DNA from 2 places in the Cupriavidus sp. UBA2010 genome. Region 1 is predicted to be linked to the other one. Evidence: predicted binding sites of a transcription regulator. Region 1 holds the regulator's gene; the other holds the start of a gene.
The links. The regulator LexA, encoded in region 1, represses DNA repair genes until DNA is damaged. The targets are predictions, from matches to a motif close to ACTGTATNNNNATACAGT.
Positions count from the first base shown of each region.

Region 2: dinB (DNA polymerase IV) is a predicted target of LexA. The motif match lies at 2,660-2,677, and genes of this name have one in related genera.

Region 1 covers NZ_DDCI01000012.1:196,974-203,433, reverse strand. Annotated here, with positions in the region: gene B2246_RS08340 (replicative DNA helicase) at 1-1,187, opposite strand, end outside; gene rplI (50S ribosomal protein L9) at 1,308-1,760, opposite strand; gene rpsR (30S ribosomal protein S18) at 1,791-2,069, opposite strand; gene priB (primosomal replication protein N) at 2,073-2,372, opposite strand; gene rpsF (30S ribosomal protein S6) at 2,393-2,767, opposite strand; gene B2246_RS08315 (asparaginase) at 2,885-3,886, opposite strand; gene lexA (transcriptional repressor LexA) at 4,092-4,748, shown strand; gene B2246_RS08305 (hypothetical protein) at 4,872-5,045, shown strand; gene B2246_RS08300 (hypothetical protein) at 5,162-5,437, opposite strand; gene B2246_RS08295 (bifunctional aspartate transaminase/aspartate 4-decarboxylase) at 5,707-6,460, shown strand, end outside.
Region 2 covers NZ_DDCI01000015.1:120,675-127,134, reverse strand. Annotated here, with positions in the region: gene B2246_RS11520 (carbohydrate porin) at 1-42, opposite strand, end outside; gene dctP (TRAP transporter substrate-binding protein DctP) at 379-1,518, shown strand; gene rarD (EamA family transporter RarD) at 1,669-2,583, shown strand; gene dinB (DNA polymerase IV) at 2,699-3,880, shown strand; gene B2246_RS11500 (MFS transporter) at 3,941-5,137, shown strand; gene B2246_RS11495 (cellulose biosynthesis regulator YedQ) at 5,282-6,460, shown strand, end outside.

The DNA of each region.
Region 1 (6,460 bases):
GCGCCCGACTCTCGCAAGTCGGACATCACGGGGCGCTTGTTCGGGCGCTGTTCCAGACTGCGGTTCAGCTGCGACAAGGCAATGACCGGGCAGTTGAGCTCCTTGGCCAACCCCTTCAGCGAACGCGAGATCTCCGAGATCTCGGTGGCACGGTTCTCGCCGCTACCCGAACCCGACATCAGCTGGAGGTAATCGATGATGATCAGGCCAAGCTGCCCGCATTGCCGCGCCAGACGGCGGGAACGGGCACGCAACTCCATGGGATTCAGCGCCGGCGTCTCATCGATGAACAACTGCGCGTCGTTCATGCGCTGAATCGAGTGCGTCAAGCGCGGCCAGTCCTCGTCGAGCAGTCGACCGGTACGCAGGCGATGCTGATCGAGGCGCCCCACCGAGCCCAGCATACGCATGGCCAACTGGACGCCCGCCATTTCCATCGAGAAGACCGCTACAGGCAGCCCCTGCTCGACGGCCACGTGCTCGCCAATATTCAGTGAGAATGCCGTCTTACCCATCGAGGGGCGTCCCGCCACGATGATCAGATCCCCCGCCTGCATACCACTGGTCATGCGGTCGAGGTCGATGAAACCGGTGGGTACGCCGGTCACATCGCTGGTGGAGTCACGGTGGTAAAGCTCGTCGATCCGCTCGACCACCTGCGTCAGCAGCGGCTGGATCTCCTGGAAGCCCTTCTGGCCACGCGCGCCCTCTTCGGCAATGGCGAATACTTTCGACTCGGCTTCGTCGAGCAGCTCGCGCACCTCACGCCCCTTGGGCGCGAAGGCCGCCGACGCGATGTCATCGGCGACGGTCACGAGCTTGCGCAGCACCGCACGTTCGCGCACGATTTCCGCGTAACGACGGATATTGGCCGCACTCGGCGTGTTTTGCGCCAGCGAGTTCAGGTAAGCCAGCCCTCCGACCTCCTCGGCCTTGCCGGCTCCCTGGAGCATCTCGAAGACAGTGATCACGTCGGCCGGCTTGGTCGCCGAGATCAGGCGGGCAATGCTCTGAAAGATCAGCCGATGGTCGAAACGATAGAAATCGGCTTCGGAAATGAAGTCGGCAATCCGGTCCCAGGCGGCGTTATCCAGCAGCAACCCGCCAAGTACCGATTGCTCGGCCTCGATGGAATGCGGTGGAACCTTGAGACTGTCTAGTTGGGGATCTGCGGCGGGCGCGTTCATGGGGGGCAATTATAGCGGCGCTGAAGGCCGCGCAAACAAAAAAGGCAGGAGCGCAGCTCCTGCCTTTTTGTGCATCGCGTACGCCAAACCGAGCTGGCGCACTGCTTCGCGGGGTACGGCTTAGACGTGCTCGCCCAGAACGGCCACGGTCACATCCACCACCACGTCGGTGTGCAGAGCAACGCTGACCGGGTGGTCGCCAACAACCTTCAGCGGGCCGGACGGCATGCGAACCTGAGCCTTCTCCAGCTTGAAGCCTTGGCCAGCCAGGGCTTCAGCGATGTCGGCGTTGGTCACCGAACCGAACAGACGGCCGTCCACACCCGACTTCTGGGTGATCTGGACGGTCAGGCCGTTCAGCTTCTCGCCTTCAGCTTGAGCGGCAGCCAGCTTTTCGGCGGCGGCCTTCTCCAGCTCGGCGCGCTTCACTTCGAATTCGGCGATGGCGCTTTGCGTTGCGCGGCGTGCGCGCTTGGTCGGGATCAGGAAGTTACGAGCGTAACCGTCCTTCACGCGAACGATGTCACCCAGGCTACCCAGGTTGATGACTTTTTCCAGCAGAATGACTTGCATCGTGTATTTCTCCTTGCGGTCCTGGGACTATCAGTTCTTGTGCAGGTCGGTGTACGGCATCAGCGCCAGGAAGCGGGCGCGCTTGATGGCCGTATCCAGCTGACGCTGATAGTGAGCCTTGGTACCGGTCAGGCGAGCCGGCGTGATCTTGCCGTTGTCGCCGATGAAGTCCTTCAGCGTGTCCAGATCCTTGTAGTCGATCTGTTCGACGCCAGCCACGGTGAAACGGCAGAAGCGCTTGCGCTTGAACAGCGGGTTCTGTTGCTGAAAGCGCTTCTTGTTCTTGTTGTCACGTTTGACGAATGCCATGATTCAATCCTTTTCGAATGCTTTACATCGAGTGATGTGAAAGACCAGTGTCCTGCTGTTGCGGTGCTTGCGGGCCAGAAAGCCTTCGCAATCGAGCAGCGTATCGAGCGGCAACCGCTCAAGCTGCTGGCCAATGGCGCCAATGCCCATGGCCACGATTGCGAACTCCACCTGCCGGGGCGTTTCCGCCTCCAGCGCCTCGCCGGCATGCTGCAGAATGCAGTTGACGACGGGCACTCCGGCCGGCGTATAGCGCAACGCCTCTCGCTCGACGAGCGTGGCGATCAGCCGAAGCTGGTTCACCGCGACATAGCAGTCCGCTCTCAGGCGGGCTGGCCTTCCGTGGTCGTTTGCGCGGCCTTGCGGGCTTCTTCGCGCTGCACTTCCTTCATCATCGGCGAAGGAGCAGTCTCGGCCTTCTTGGTCTGAACGATCAGGTGACGCAGCACGGCGTCGTTGAACTTGAACGCGTGTTCGAGTTCAGCCAGCGTGTCCTTGCCGCATTCGATGTTCAGGCAAACGTAGTGAGCCTTGGCCAGCTTCTGGATCATGTAGGCCATTTGACGACGGCCCCAGTCTTCCACGCGGTGAATCTGGCCGTTTTGCGACGTGACGAGCTGCTTGTAACGCTCGATCATCGCCGGCACTTGTTCACTCTGGTCCGGATGGACGATAAATACGATTTCGTAATGACGCATTGACGCTCCTTTTGGGATGAGCCACCCGGGCGTCACGTCCGGTGCGGCAAGGTTGAGTAGCCCGCGAGTATAGCCCGGAAAGGGGCCTTCGCGCAAGAATTCGGCGCCCGGCCTGCCTCAGTACCGCTCGAAGAGCGCCTGAAGCCGGGCCGCATCGCGCCCCAGCGAAGGGTCGTCAGCCAACGCCAGCAGCAGCAGCACGCGCGCCTTGTAGGGGTTGAGGTCACCCGACGAGACGAATACGCCACCTGTCGGTCGCGGCGGTGCGGGGATTGCCACATGACCAGCACCGGTACGCGAACTACGCGCCACCGCTATACCACATGCCGCGGCGTCGACCAGCGCGGCCGTCAGCGTTTCGTGCACGGAACCGTTGCCAGCCGCGGCCACGACGAACCCTAGCACGCCTGCGGCCACCATCGCGTCGATAGCTACCCTCCCCGGCTGCGCATAGCTGGCGACGATCTCCACCAACGGCCATACAGCGGGCACCGGCAAGCGCGGCGCCTGACCAGGACCCGGGGTGCGCGAGAAATGGACGTAGGTATCCTGCACAAAGCCAAGCGGACCGGCAACTGGCGAATGGAAAGCATCGACAGCCGACGTATGCGCCTTGACGACATCACGCGCGGCATGAATCTGCTGATTCAGGACCACGAGCACACCCTTGCCAACCGCCGCCGGGCTTGCCGCCACGCGCACCGCATCGAGCAGGTTCAGCGGCCCGTCAGCCGAAAGCGATGTCGATGGGCGCATGGCCGCAGTCATCACGACAGGCAACGGGCAAGCCTGCGTCAGATGCAGGAACATCGCCGTCTCTTCCAGCGTGTCAGTGCCATGTGTGATCACGATTCCGGCGACATCGGCCTGCGCGGACCAATACCCGATTCGCGCGGCAAGCAACCGCCAGAGATCGAACATCATGTCCTTGCTGTCCACCTGCGCCACCTGCTCCGCTTCGACCCGCGCCACATCTGCCAGCGCGGGCACTGCCTGCACAAGTTGCGATACAGGTACTGTCGCAGCCTGATAGTGCGCGCTACTGGCAGGATTAGCGGACGAACCGGCGATGGTGCCGCCAGTCGCGAGCACAACGATACGAGGCAGGAGTACGGACATGGACGGGGTTGACGGAGCTTGAAGGCGGGCCGATTGTAACTGCGCGAACGCCTGGCCGAACCCGTGGCAAACCCGTGGGCCTCACCCCACGGAACTACTCGTGTTGAGCCGGCTGCGCAAAATGTGCTTGCACTTCACCCGATACTGTATAAAATCACAGCATACTGTTTAAACATACAGTGCTTCGGCACAAGACCTGCGACCCATGGCGACCCTGACACCCCGGCAGCAGCAGATTTTCGACCTGATCCGCGACACGATCCGCAACACGGGCTTTCCGCCCACTCGTGCTGAGATCGCCGCCGAATTCGGCTTCTCCTCCCCCAATTCGGCCGAGGAACACCTGCGGGCTCTGGCGCGCAAGGGCGTGATCGAGCTGACGCCGGGCGCATCGCGAGGCATTCGCCTGAAGGTGACGCGTAGCGACTCTGAACGACCCGATCAGTTCTCGTTACCGATGGCGGGTGTGCTGCAACTGACATTGCCATTAGTCGGTCGTGTCGCAGCTGGCAGCCCGATTCTGGCTGCCGAGCATATCGACCGGCAGTATCAAGTCGATGCCTCTGTCTTTGACGAGCGCCCCGACTATCTACTTCGCGTTCGCGGCCTGAGCATGCGCGACGCCGGCATTCTGGATGGCGACCTGCTTGCCGTGAAGAAAGCCAGCGAAGCTGCGAACGGTAAGGTTGTCGTCGCCCGTCTGGGCGATGACGTCACCGTCAAACGCTTGAAGAAACGCGGCGATACGATCGAGTTGATCGCCGAGAACCCCGACTTCCAGAACATCGTCTTGCATGCAGGACGTGATGAGTTCTCCCTGGAGGGTATCGCAGTTGGCCTGATCAGATCTTCAGGCTTCTGACTCTCCGGACCCAGGCAGCTGGCCACCTGCCCCGGTCACCCGCTTTTGCTTTGCCAACGCCGCCCCGTCCTTTACGGACGACGGGTGCGGACTTCTGCTGAACGCAAATTACGAGGTGTTGCCATGCTGCAATCCGAAACCGTCGCATCCCGCCGTCCGGTCAAGCCGGTCCCCTTCCGCCAGATCAAGGGCGTTCGCGTCTACCAGGGCACCCATCGCCGCACCATGGTCGGCAATATGGCCGCCATCTGCCGAATGCTCGAGCTTGCTGAACCCTCCTCGAAAACTCTTGATTGAGGCAGCCCGCTCTCTTCTGTCACCATGCACTGCAGCGCATTGCTGCATGTACGGGCGATGATGGCCCCGGGACCCGACGCTGATCGGGGCCCGACCATCATCAATCTGACTCGACATTAATCGGCCAACGGCGCGCCGAACCAATCGGACGCGAGGTCTGCCTCAAAGGCAGCCAGCCAGGTCGCAGCCCCGCCAGCGCCTCCTTTGTATTTCTGCAACTGACCGCCGACCACGCGTTCGACAGTCACCATATCCGCAGCAGCCCCCTCCCCCGGATTGAGCGCGTTCGCAACCGCGAATTCGAAATCCTCGGGGACGAATCCGTGCCTGGCGCAAATGGACTCCAGAGCCTCCCGCACATCGGGAGAGAGTTCGTGAAATCTGAGCGTCATCCTTCTCCTCCGCAGCATCTGCAATTCCTGATCTTTACAGATTACTTGCCCGATTTCGCGACGTCGCGCATTTTCCTAGCCATTCGTAGTTCTTTGGGCCAATGAAAATTTCTCGCTCTCCGGCTAGGGTAACAACCGAGAACGTCGATCGTGGCGGAAAGCGCCAACCCAGCATGGTTTTGCCCCATTCGATCCGACGATGACGAGAGGTTGAAGCCTTTCGTCCCTCCCACGCCCCTATACCGCACAGCACCTTCAGGAGATGCACGATGGCCAAGCACGATACGTCAGGGCTCGCCAGCCTGTCGCCTTTCGAACTCAAGGACGAACTCATCAAGTTGGCAGGAAGCGTATCGAATCGCCTGATGCTAAACGCCGGGCGAGGTAATCCGAATTTTCTGGCAACCATCCCGCGACATGGTTTCTGGCAGCTCGGCCAGTTCGCCATGATCGAATCGGAAAGGTCATTTTCGTATTTGCCAGAAGGTGTCGGCGGTTTCCCGCGACGCGCAGGTATCGAGGAGCGGTTCGACCTTTATGCCCGCGTGCACAAGGACGTTCCCGGCGTCAAGTTCCTGACCGGGGCCGTATCGTATGTGCGCGACCAGCTCGGTCTGGATGGCGGTGATTTCCTGTACGAAATGTGCGAAGGGATCCTGGCCTGCAACTATCCGGTTCCCGACCGGATGCTCCGACTGAGCGAGAAGATCGTCAAACAGTACATCCGCAAGGAAATGATTGGCGCGCATCCGTTCCTGGGCGATTTCGACCTGTACGCCGTGGAAGGCGGAACCGCCGCGATGACGTACCTCTTCAATTCGTTGAAGGTCAATCATCTGATCAATCCCGGTGACACGATCGCACTGGGAATGCCGATCTTCACGCCGTATATCGAAATTCCGGAACTGGCCGAATACCACCTGACCGAGGTTTCGATCGATGCCGACCCCGCAAGTGGATGGCAGTACCCGAAGAAGGAACTCGACAAGCTGCGAGATCCCAAGGTTAAGGCGTTTTTCCTGG
Region 2 (6,460 bases), on a different contig from region 1:
ACGGGCAAGCAGACGATGGGGGCGCAAAGCAGGACGCAGCATGGCAACGACGAAACCGGTTTGGTACGAACACCGGAACAAGGGCTCAGGTTTTATCAGGTGAACTGTTGGACTACAAGGTGGGTTACAAAATCCGCCGAAATGCCCAGCTTTTCACATTACGAAAGGCTGCGGGACGATCCAGCCATGCCCCGTGCATCATTTCCGAACATGCCCGTTATCCGTTGCAGAAGTGCGAATTCCTAGCGAAAACCCCCATTCTGATGGGGCTCCGTGCCCAAAACGCCACCGCTATAATCGACCGGCCTGTCTTTCCGACAACACATCCGGATTCCCGACAGTTCTGCATACATACATATCAATAACGAGGAGATGTCCATGGAACGTCGTTCCTTCCTGTTGAAAGCGTCCGCCGTGGCCGCCACCGGAGCGCTCGCCGCCTGCGGCAAGGAAGAAAAGCCCGCCGCGCCGGCAGCATCGGCCAGCGCCCCAGCCGCCCCTGCTGTCATCGGCAGCAACCCGGCAGTGGAATGGCGGATGGCTTCGAGCTTTCCGAAGTCGCTGGACACCATCTATGGCGGCGGCGAACTGCTGGCGCAACGTGTGAAGGAACTGACGGACGGCAAGTTCAACATCAAGGTATTTGCCGCAGGTGAAATCGTGCCGGGCCTGCAGGTGCTGGACGCCGTGCAGAACCAGACCGTGCAGATCGGCCATACCGCCGGCTACTACTACTTCGGCAAGAACCCGACGCTGTGCTTCGATACGACGATTCCGTTCGGCCTGACCGCGCGCCAGCAGAACGCCTGGATGCTGCAGGGTAACGGCATGAAGCTGATGCGCGAGTTCTTCAAGGAATACAACGTCGTCAACTTCCTGGGCGGCAACACCAATGCGCAGATGGGTGGCTGGTTCCGCAAGGAAATCAAGAGCGTGTCGGATCTGCAGGGCCTGAAGTACCGCATCGCCGGGTTTGCCGGCGTGGTGCTGTCGCGCCTGGGCGTGGTGCCGCAGCAGATCGCCGGTGGCGATATCTACCCGGCGCTGGAAAAGGGCACGATCGACGCAGCCGAATGGGTGGGCCCGTACGACGACGAGAAGCTCGGCTTCTACAAGGTGGCGCCGTACTACTACTACCCGGGCTGGTGGGAAGGCAGCGCTCAGCTCTCGTTCTATGCGTCGGCACCCGAGTTCGAGAAGCTGCCCGCGCTGTACAAGCGCGCGCTCGAAACGGCCACCATCGAGGCCCATACGAACATGATGGCGAAGTACGACACCGTGAACCCGCAGGCGCTGGCCCGTCTGCTGGAAAACGGCGTGAAGCTGCGTCCGTTCTCGAAGGAAATCATGGAAGCCTGCTTCAAGGCCACCCAGGAAGCCTACGCGGACGAAAGCGCCAAGAACCCGTCGTTCAAGAAGATCTTCGACGACTGGCGCGTGTTCCGTAACAACGAAGCCGCGTGGTTCAACGTGGCCGAGCAGGCATTCTCGCAGTTCAGCTTCGCCCGCAAGCTGTAAGCAGCAAACGCCCCTCTCCCGCGCGGAGAGGGGCGAGTGGAGAGGGCCGGCACTTTATCCGCTAGCCACGCCCGCAAGGCGCTCACACGCGCTTTCTCCCGCCCCGGTAGAATCCGCCCACAACCGGACATCTACCCGGGACATTTCCCCATGCAACTCGGCATCTTCTACGCGCTGCTCGCGTACATCATCTGGGGCCTGCTGCCCCTCTACATCAAATCCCTGCACGGCGTTGCGCCGCTGGAAATCCTGCTGCATCGCATGGTGTGGTCGCTCGTGTTTCTTGGGGCGATCCTGCTGTGGCGCCGGCATTTCGGCTGGCTTCGCGAGGTGGCGGCCAATCCACGCCTGGTGCTCAATTTCGGAGCCAGCGCGGCCCTGCTCTGCTGCAACTGGTTCCTTTATATCTGGGCCGTTTCCGCCGATCGGGTGGTCGACGCCAGCCTGGGCTACTTCATCAATCCCTTGTTCAGCGTGCTGCTTGGCGTGTTGCTGCTGCACGAGCGGCTGCGCCCCGTGCAATGGCTATCGATCGCGATTGCTGCGGCGGGGGTGATCTGGCTCACGGTGACGGCCGGGCAGCTGCCGTGGATCGCGCTCGGCCTGGCGGCATCGTTCGGCGGCTATGGACTGTTGCGCAAGACCGGTGCCCTGGGGGCGCTGGAAGGGCTGTCGCTGGAAACACTACTGCTGTTTCCGTTTGCCGCCGCCGCGCTCGCCTTTCTGTTTCTGACGGGTCAGGACACCACGCGCGCCGCAGCACCGGGTACGCAGGTGCTGCTGGCAATGGCGGGTCCGATTACCGCCGTGCCGCTGCTGTTCTTCGCGGCAGGCGCGCGGCGCATTCCGCTGTCGTTGCTCGGGCTGCTGCAGTACGCCGGCCCGACACTGCAACTGGCGCTCGGCATCTGGCTATATCACGAGCCGTTTCCGCCGCAAAAGCAGATTGGCTATGCGCTGATCTGGGTATCGCTGGCCATCTACGCGGCCGAAGGCCTGCTTGTCAGCAAGCTGCTGCAGCGGAAAACTATTAGCGTTAAGAATGAAGTCGGTGAAAGTACATGAATTTAAATCTATTAAATTGATGGTTTGCGAGAGAGGCCGCTGACAGGCCCTCCGCAAAATCCGGGCGCGGCACTATACTGTACGTTTATACAGTGCTCGATTCTCCCTTTCGTCCATGTCCTTATCCGCACGGCGCATCGCCCATCTCGACATGGATGCCTTCTATGCGTCCGTCGAACTGTTGCGCTACCCGGATTTGCGCGGCCAGGCCGTCGTGATCGGGGGCGGTCGCAACGCCGTGCCCGAGGTCCTGCCCGACGGCACACGCCGTTATGCGCGTCTGCGCGATTACGCCGGACGCGGCGTCGTGACCACGTCCACCTACGAGGCCCGCGCGCTTGGCGTGTTCTCCGCCATGGGGATGATGAAGGCTGCCAAGCTCGCACCCGACGCAATCCTGTTGCCGACCGACTTCGACGCCTACCGGCGTTACTCCGGGTTGTTCAAGGCTGCAGTCAGATCATTCACCGAACAAATAGAAGACCGCGGAATCGACGAGATATATATCGATCTGACTGATGTTGATGGCGAGGCGCGCGATGTGGCGGCCCGCATCAAGGCAGCCGTGAACGCGGCCACCGGGCTGACCTGTTCGATCTGCGTGGCGCCAAACAAGCTGCTGGCCAAGATCGGTTCCGAACTCGACAAGCCCGACGGCTTGACGATCCTGACGCCGGCCGATATCCCGACACGAATCTGGCCGCTGGCGGCCCGCAAGGTCAATGGCATCGGCCCCAAGGCGGCGGAAAAGCTGGCGGCGATCGGCATCGAGACCGTGGGGCAATTGGCGGAGGCCGACACCGCGCTGCTGCAGGCCCATTTCGGCCGCAATTACGCAAGCTGGCTGGCCGAAGTGGCGAATGGGCGCGACGAGCGGCAGGTCGTGGTCAGCTCCGAACCCAAGTCGATGAGCCGCGAAACCACGTTCGAGCGTGATCTGCATCCGCGCAGCGATCGTCCCGTACTGTCCGAGCAATTCACCCGGCTTTGCATGCGCGTGGCCGAAGATCTGCGGCGCAAGGGCTATGTGGGGCGCACCGTCGGCATCAAGCTGCGTTTCGACGACTTCCACACCGTCACGCGCGACCTGACGCTGACCGCCCACACCGCGGACGGCGCGACGATCCGGCATGGCGCCACCGAGTGCCTCAAACGTATCCCGCTGGAACGACGCATCCGGCTGCTCGGCGTACGCGTCAGCGCGTTGATCCCGGCCGCCGATCAGGGCGATGACCCCGCGCCGGTCCAGGAGGAATTGCGCTTCGACGCCGAGCCGGATTCCCCTGTTTTCCGTTGAAGCGGGTTTGAATCCCCTGTGTCATACGGGCCTATCTATGTCCCGGTAGAATCGGCGGCCATGACATCCGCCACCGCCCAACGCGCCGACGCCCCTGCTGCCTGGATCACTCCCCTCCTGGCCACCGCGTGCGGCATGATCGTCGCCAATCTCTACTACGCCCAGCCACTGGTCGGTCCGATCGCGCGGGCGCTCCAGCTTTCTCCCGAGATCGCCGGCCTGATCGTCACGCTGATCCAGATCGGCTATTGCGTGGGGCTGCTGCTGCTGGTGCCTTTGGGCGATATCGTCGAGAACCGCAAGCTTGTACTGACGCTGATCGCCGGCTGCGCGGTGGCATTGGTCGCGGCGGCGCTGGCTACCCACGCGAGCGTGTTCCTGATCGCTGGTTGCGCAATAGGCTTGTGCTCGGTGGCGGTGCAGGTACTGGTGCCGTTCGCGGCACACCTCGCCCCCGAACATGCGCGCGGCCGGGCCGTCGGCAACGTGACCAGCGGTCTGCTGATGGGCATCATGCTGGCGCGCCCGGTATCGAGCCTGGTGGCGGACCTGTTCGGCTGGCATACGATCTTCGCCGCGTCGGCCGTGGCCATGGTGCTGCTTGGCGTGGTGCTGTCGCGCAAGCTGCCGCAGCGCCAGCCGGCGCCCGGCGTGAACTATGTCGAGATGCTTGGTTCGATGGGGCACCTGTTGCGCACGCAGCCGGTGCTGCGGCGGCGCGCGATGTACCAGGCAAGCATGTTCGGCGTATTCAGCCTGTTCTGGACCACCACGCCGCTGTACCTGGCCGGGCCTGCCTTCCACATGTCCCAGACCGGCATCGCCGTGTTCGCGCTCGTGGGCGTGGCCGGCGCGATTGCCGCGCCGATGGCCGGCCGCTATGCCGATCGTGGCCACAGCCGCCAGATGACCGCCATCGCACTGGCGCTTGGCGCTGGCTCCTTCCTGCTGAGCCGCATCGGCGCCGAAGGTTCGCTCATGTCACTAGTGGCCTTGACCGTCGCGGCCATCGTGCTCGACTTTGCCGTGTCGGCCAACCTGGTGATCGGGCAGCGCGCGATCTTCTCTTTGTCCGCGGAGCATCGCAGCCGCCTGAATGGGCTCTACATGGCCATCTTCTTCGTCGGCGGCGCGATTGGCTCGTCGGTTGGCGCATGGGCCTATGCGCGTGCCGGCTGGCCGCTGGCGAGCTGGATCGGCTTCGCCTTGCCGGCCGTCGCCCTGCTCTATTTCCGAACCGAGCCTGCAAGCACCTGACCGCGGTTGAATCAGACGGAAGACGCTCGTCTCCCATGCACCAGACGTCGTCGTGTGCTCTACACTGTGCCAGCATATCGGTACCATCATTCCTGAATCCGTCGTCGCAGTACCCGCAAGATGCGGGCTTGCCGGAGACGTCCAATGGCATGGCACAAACTGCTTCCGCGGCCGCGCTGGCTGCCGCGTGCGGCACTGATATATCCGCAGCGCGTGGTGGTGGTGGGATTTGGCCTGGCGATGCTGCTGATGCTTGTCGTGGCGATGCGCGACCTGTACCTGCTGCGCGAGCGCGTCCTGATCCTGCATCAACACGACCTGGCGCTGCGCGCACTTGGCGCGGAAGCGGTTATCAATGCGGAACGGTTCAAGCTATCGTTCGTGCGCGATTACGCGCAGCAGCTTCTCGAACTCCAGCAGGGTACGAAAGCGTCTACTGACGGCGATGTCGAACGTGCCTATGCGGCACGCAATGAACCTGTCTGGGAATTGCAGGTACCGCTTGGCGACGCGCCGATCGTGGGGGTGTCGCCCCAGACCCTGAAAGGACTGCAAGGTTTCGAACGCCGCGACGAGGACCTGCGGGCGGATCTGCAGGCCGCGCGTCAGCTCAGCCATGTGCTGGGCGTCAGCCAGCGCAGCGACCGTCCCGATGGCACGGTGACGTTCATCTCGAGTAACGGCTTTTACGTGACATATCCCGCGTTGCCACCGGACCGGGCTCCTGCCCTGATCAAACGCTTTAGCGGGATCGACTATTACCGCAGCCTGCTTCCCGATCGCGACCCCAGCCACGAAATGCGCTGGGCGCAGGTCTACACGCAATTCGAAAGCACGCAACTGCGCACGACACTGAGCGTGCCGGTCTACGTCGCCAAACGCTTCCGTGGCGTGGTGGCCGTGGACCTGGAGATTCGCCGTCTGCGTGACCTGATTGGCTTGCCGGAGATCCTGGGGTCTCATCGCTACCTGCTGGACCGCAACGGCAATGTCATCGTCTCGAGTCAGACCGGAGGCAAGACCAATCTGCGCTGGCCCGACGATTTCGCCGGGGACCTGCGCAATACGGCGGTGTCGGACCTCATCTCGCAAGGCACGGGCATGCGGCACGTCAATGGCCAGTATGTGTACTTCCAGCGCGTGGGCAGTGCCGGAAACTGGCTAATGGTGGACACGCTCGACGAATACGATGTCTATGCGACGGTGGCCCGGCGCCTCAGCTTGCCATTGCTGACGATCTGGTTCCTGCTACCTGTGCTGATGTATGTCACGCTGCGTGTGGTGACGCTGCTGTTTGACCACTATCTGGCCGCCGGCAGGAAA